2 regions of the Exiguobacterium sp. MH3 genome follow, and region 1 is predicted to be linked to the other one. Evidence: riboswitches for the same ligand, from Rfam matches in the RefSeq annotation. Region 1 holds a riboswitch; the other holds the start of a gene.
What was found. Region 1 has a riboswitch for thiamine pyrophosphate ahead of thiD (bifunctional hydroxymethylpyrimidine kinase/phosphomethylpyrimidine kinase). Riboswitches for the same ligand answer to the same signal wherever they lie in the genome.

Region 1 (3,131 bases):
TCGGTACACGTGGTAGCACAGGAAACTCAACAGGTCCACACTTGCACTTCGAAATTCACGTTGGTGGATACAGCTACAGTGCAACAGGTCCAGCTAACTCAGTAAATCCAATGACTATGTTTTAAACAGTGAAGAATCGTTGCATATGCAACGATTCTTTTTTTTATATTTGATAAGAAATATATATATTACAAAAAAACGTTTTCACTTGAAATGTAAATGAAATTTTTTTGAAACGATTAGGGTGCTATAATCTATTTCAGATATGAGAGAAACTTGAATACTATAATAAAAAATGAAAATACATAAGTGAGGAAAACGATATATGCTAAAAAAACTAATTTCTACCATTGTTTTAGGGGCATTACTTACAACAGGTACACAACCGATCGCGGCAGCAACGATTAAAGAAAAAAAGGCAGAAAATGCCGCTGAACAACGTAAATTAGAAAAAGAGATTAAAAAGCAAGAAGCTAAAATTTCAAAAGAACAACGTCAAATCAATCGAATCGACGCAGCGATTAACGAAAAGATTTTCCAAGTTTCCGAAAAAAATAAACAAATTAAACAGTTAAGCAATCGAATCGATGAGTTAAAGGCAGACATCGTTCGTTACGAGGAGATGCTACAGAAGCAGGAAGAACTTCTCGGTGATCGTTTACGTGTTTTCCAAGAAAACGATGGAAACTCGATTAAGTGGGAAGAAGTCATTTTTGGATCAAAGGATTTAGGTGATTTATTCAGCCGAGTCATGGCGGGTAAAAAGATTGCTGAACAAGATGATAAAATGATTTCAGATTACATCGCGACACAAAAAAAATTAGCAGAAGCAAAACAAGCACTCGTTGAGAAAAAAGCGGAGCAAATGCAAGAAAAGAAAGTATTGCTTGAACAAAAAAAAGCGTTGAAAGCTCAAATGAAAGAGCGTAGTGCTACACTCAAAAAATTACGAAAAGGGAAGACGAAGTTTACGACAGAACTGTTAGACGCAAAAGAACTGCAAGCGACTCTCGAAGCGCAAGAACGTGCGATTGCGGCAGCGAAGGCAGCGGCTAAAGCAGCGGCTGAAAAAGCAGCAGCAGAGAAAGCGGCAGCTGAAAAAGCTGCTAAAGCAAGTGCTCAAGCAGCAAAACAAGCCAATAAGAATACAGAATCAACAAGTTCAGATACAACACCAATCGCTTCAGGTGGTGGGAAATTTGTCCGACCATCTTCTGGTGGGGTATCACAAGGGTTCGGACCAGCTAGTGGAGCAAACGGTTATACATTCCATAATGGCGTCGATTTCAAAGGTCCCGTCGGATCTCCGATCGTCGCAGCAGCAGCCGGAACCGTCATTACAGCATCAGGTGGTGGACCTTACGGAAACCACGTCATGATTTCGCATTTCTTGGATGGAAAAGTCTATACGACGGTTTACGCTCATATGAGCTCATTATCTGTTCATGCAGGACAAACGGTCTCTCAAGGTCAGCAAGTCGGAACACTTGGTAGTACAGGAAATTCAACAGGACCACACTTACATTTCGAACTACATGTCGGAGGTTATCAATATAGTGCTTCTTCTCCTCTGAATGCAGTGAATCCATTGGCATATCTGTAATCAAAAAACGGGCTTCGGCTCGTTTTTTTTTTGCTGCTGTGCTACAGTTAAGGCGAAACGAATACTTGAGCAACTAGGGGAGCTGGAGGAATCCGGCTGAGAGGAAAACCAATCTGTTTTCGACCCTATTACCTGAACTGGATAATACCAGCGTAGGAAAGTTGAGCCGAACGGATACCGGAATGCGTGTATAACGCTTTCGTATAGCGTCGACTGCTTTTTTACAGCGGTCGACGCTTTTTTTGTCGGTCACGACTCCCTTACATTGCTCGATGGGAAGGTGAAAAGAACATGAAACATGTACTGACGATTGCAGGATCCGACTCCGGTGGTGGAGCTGGGATTCAAGCAGATTTAAAAACCTTTTCGGCTTTAGGCGTTTATGGAATGAGCGTCCTGACAGCTGTCACGGCGCAAAATACGTTGGGTGTTCAAGCGGTGGAAGAGTTATCTCCAGAAATCGTAGATGCCCAGTTAACGTCGATTTTTTCAGACATTCGTGTCGATGCGATCAAAATCGGAATGGTCTCGAATGCGCAGACGATTCGTGTCATTGCTACACATCTCCGCAAACAGACAGTTCCGATCATATTAGATCCCGTCATGGTCGCTAAAGGCGGTCATGCCCTATTGCGGACGGAGGCTGAACAAGCATTGATTTCGGAGCTTTTACCGCTTGCGACACTCGTCACACCAAATTTACCGGAAGCGGAGCGTTTAACAGGACGATCGGTCACCAATCTAGATGAAATGCGACTGGCGATGCATCAATTAGCTACACAGACAGGGGCAGTATTACTAAAAGGTGGACATCTCTCAGGAGCTGCGACGGATTTGTTGTTTGATGGGGAAGTAGAACACCGCTTCACATCGGAACGGTTAGACAATCAACATACTCATGGAACTGGTTGTACCTTATCTGCGGCGATTGCGGCGCGGATGGCGCTTGGAGAAGATTTGACAGATAGTGTAAGACAAGCAAAGAGCTATGTCACGGAGGCGATTCGTCATGGATTTGCTCTCGGACAAGGTATTGGACCGACACATCATTTTCATTCACTTTGGAGGGATACACATGTTTACGACCATTCTTGAACACAAACCACTCATTCACCATCTGACGAACACGGTGACGATCAATGACTGCGCAAACGTCACACTCGCTGTTGGAGCATCACCCGTCATGGCGGAAGATATTCGCGAAGTAGAAGAAATGGTTAGACTCGCGCAAGCCCTTGTCTTAAACATTGGTACGATCGATGCAGACATGCAAGCAGCTCAACGACTTGCAGCCGGTGAAGCGGGACGTTTAAATGTCCCGATCGTTCTTGATCCAGTTGGAGCAGGAGCAACGACATTACGTACTGACTTTTCTAAAGAACTCATTGATCTCGGGTGTACGGTCATCAAAGGAAATACTTCTGAAATCAAGACGTTACTTGGGGAAGACGGACGAACTAAGGGAGTCGATGCTGCGGGAGATGCAATGATGGATCGAGAAAGTATTCGTGCATTCGCTCGCAAACAC
Region 2 (3,131 bases), 1.4 Mb from region 1:
AAGGGATGATTTCAAAGAAATTATCTTACGTCAATGCACGTGGTGTGCCAATGCGTGCTTTACTCTTTACGATGATGTTCGCGATGTTATCGCTTCTGACCGCATTTTTCGCAGAAGATACCGTCTTCATTTGGCTCTTGTCCTTAGCCGGACTCGGGGCTCAAGTCGGCTGGATTTCGATCTCTGCTTCTCAGCTTGCATTTCGTCGTCAGTTCGTCCGAAACGGACACGATGTATCCGAACTGAAATTCAAGACACCACTCTATCCGGTGTTACCACTGATTTCGTTGACACTTAACGTCGTCGTCCTCGTCAGTCTTGCGTTTCAAGCGGATCAACGAATCGCTCTATACATCGGTGTTCCTTTCTTCCTTGTCATGTGGGGAAGTTATCATCTCTTCGTCAAAGGAAAACATCTATCCGCTCAAAGCGACATCCGTGTCGCCCCTTCTCAACTCGAAGAATAATTTCACACAAAAAGAGGTCGCGGAGTCATCCACGGCCTCTTTCCTATGATTGTGCTATTCCTTAAGCGTCCGCATCATCAATAGTTCTCCTTGATGGAGCTCTACCTTCGCTTCTGACGCACACCATTCATTACTGACGGTCAAGGAACCTCCGACCGGTACTGGATGTGCATCAAGTGGATATTTGACTCCGGATAAGCTTAAAGTCGATGGTACGAGTGGAATGAACGAAAGATAATAATAGCTCCCTGCTTCGACTGTATACGTTCCCTCAGCCAAGTATCGTACCTCTTCTCGTTTCGTCACGAGTCGTGCCTCTGGGTATCGCTTCAATAAATATACATTTTGGACGGTCATGTCGAGCCGCCCACCTGTCGCCCCGATAATGAAGGTATCCTCAAACTGTTTCTTCTCTGAGACTGTACGAAGTGCCAGTTCGAGATCCGTTTCATCTTTCTCGGCCGGATGAACGATTGCCCCTTCTGGTACATAACCAAGCGAATCAAAATCACCAATCGTCAGGTCGCATGTCAGCCCAAACGATTCAATCGTCTGAACACCACCGTCAACACCGACGATAAAATCACCTGGCTGACAAAACGTCCGTAAATCCGGCGCTTCTTCTCGCGGACCGGCACAGACGAGAATCGCCCGCATCTCAGACGCCTCGTGCCGAATAACGGAGTAAGCGTGGCGCAGTCGTGAATAAAAGACCCGCAACGACACCACAAAGAACGTAAGACGGTACCATGTATGTCGCGTTATAAATCAATGAATACGGTACGACTGGACCTTCGGCATACTCGGCAAAAAAGACGATTCCACTGATGACATGACAGATATAACGGAGTCCTGCGCCTAATAACGTCGCCAGGAGAACGAACGCCATCAAGCTTTTCTTTTGTCCATTGCGCGCGGCTAGTCTGACTTGACGCGCGAACAGACCACTTAATCCGACGACACCATACGCAATCGTATAGTCAAGCATCGGTTGAACGATCGTCAAGACTTGTGGAGCGAACATCAATTGAATCGTACCGACAAGCGCTCCCGTAACGACCCCTCCAACGACACCGTGGCGAAATGCCATGACGAAGATCGGTAACATCGCTAAGCTGATTGAGCCTCCTTGTGGCATTTTGAATGGAATCAGTAAATCAAAGACGACTCCGAGACTGGCAAAGATGGCAATTTCCATCATCATTTGTAACCGTTTCATGCTATTTTCCTCCTTCATTGTACGAGAGGACGCAAAAAGGCAGTACGACGAACGCCGTACTGCCTGCGTGCGCCACATCCCTACGTCCGTTTGAACGGAACAGGTTCGAAGGGTTAAAGTCTAAAAGACTCCTCTCAGCCGCTTTTCAAGCGACACCCCTTGCGGTCATCATATTTCGTTTTCTCGTTCTTATTATACGGCAGCCCCTTGACGAATGCTAGTGATCGCTTCCGCATAATCTGGTGCATTGTAGATTGCTGATCCTGCGACGAGAACGTTCGCACCGTTATCGATGCAAAGCTTTGCCGTTTCCGGATTGACGCCACCGTCAATCTCGATTTCAAATGTCAGACCACGATCTGCTTTCACTTGCGCAAGTGCTGCGAGTTTCGGCATGACACGCTCGATGAAGGCTTGTCCACCGAAGCCCGGATTGACCGTCATCAATAAAACCATATCGACATCCTCAAGGACGTGTTCAATCGTTGATAATGGCGTATGGGGATTCAAGACGACTCCTGCCTTTGCGCCCGCTGCTTTGATTTGTTGCAAGACACGATGGACATGATTCGTCGCTTCGATGTGGAACGTCACGATGTCCGCCCCTGCTTTGACGAAATCCTCGACGAAACGTTCTGGCTGGTCGATCATCAAATGGACATCGAGAATCATATCCGTCTTTTGACGTAAGCTGCTAAGCACAGGTAATCCAAATGAGATGTTCGGTACGAACTGACCGTCCATGACATCAAAATGGATATAGTCCGCGCCTGCTGCTTCGACTGCTTTAACATCGCGTTCGAGATTCGCAAAATCTGCTGATAAGATAGATGGTGCAATTTTAATCATCTTCAATACCTCCGGGCTCGATTCTTGATTTCGTCTATAAACATACCATAGTTCTCATAACGAGAGGACATGATTTCTTGGGCTTCGACGGCTTCCTTGACGGCACAACCGGGTTCATTCAAATGCAAGCAACCTCGGTATTTGCAATCATCTTGTACAGCCACGAATTCAGGGAAACTCCACCGTACATCCTCGATTTCCATATCATACGGAAAATCGAGGTTCGAGAAACCTGGCGTATCGGCAATCAATCCTTCGGCAAGCGGCATCAATGTGACGTGGCGCGTCGTATGACGTCCGCGTCCGAGTGATTTCGAGATCGCACTTGTTTCTAAATCAAGAGAGGGCTCCAGTGCATTGAGCAATGAACTTTTCCCGACACCGGATTGTCCGGCGAGAACGCTCGTTTTTCCAGCAAGTAACGGACGGACTTGCTCAACACCCGTCAACGTCTCACTTGATGTCTCGATGACCGTATACCCAATCTTCCGGTAAGCGGCAATCGCCTCTCGGACAGCCGGTCCTTTGACTTCGTCAAGTAAATCCATCTTCGTTAACAGGATGACGGGTTGGATTTCCTTCGCTTCGATCAAGAC

Region 2: linked by a shared signal. The riboswitch ahead of thiT (energy-coupled thiamine transporter ThiT) and the one ahead of thiD (bifunctional hydroxymethylpyrimidine kinase/phosphomethylpyrimidine kinase) in region 1 are both predicted to bind thiamine pyrophosphate.

The regions. Positions count from the first base shown of each region.
Region 1 is NC_022794.1:549,801-552,931, forward strand. Features, by position in the region: gene U719_RS02760 (murein hydrolase activator EnvC) at 1-125, shown strand, start outside; gene U719_RS02765 (murein hydrolase activator EnvC) at 326-1,603, shown strand; TPP riboswitch at 1,669-1,779, shown strand; gene thiD (bifunctional hydroxymethylpyrimidine kinase/phosphomethylpyrimidine kinase) at 1,895-2,698, shown strand; gene thiM (hydroxyethylthiazole kinase) at 2,679-3,131, shown strand, end outside.
Region 2 is NC_022794.1:1,982,416-1,985,546, forward strand. Features, by position in the region: gene U719_RS10585 (amino acid permease) at 1-467, shown strand, start outside; gene U719_RS10590 (thiamine diphosphokinase) at 522-1,124, opposite strand; gene thiT (energy-coupled thiamine transporter ThiT) at 1,126-1,686, opposite strand; TPP riboswitch at 1,747-1,856, opposite strand; gene rpe (ribulose-phosphate 3-epimerase) at 1,879-2,535, opposite strand; gene rsgA (ribosome small subunit-dependent GTPase A) at 2,538-3,131, opposite strand, start outside.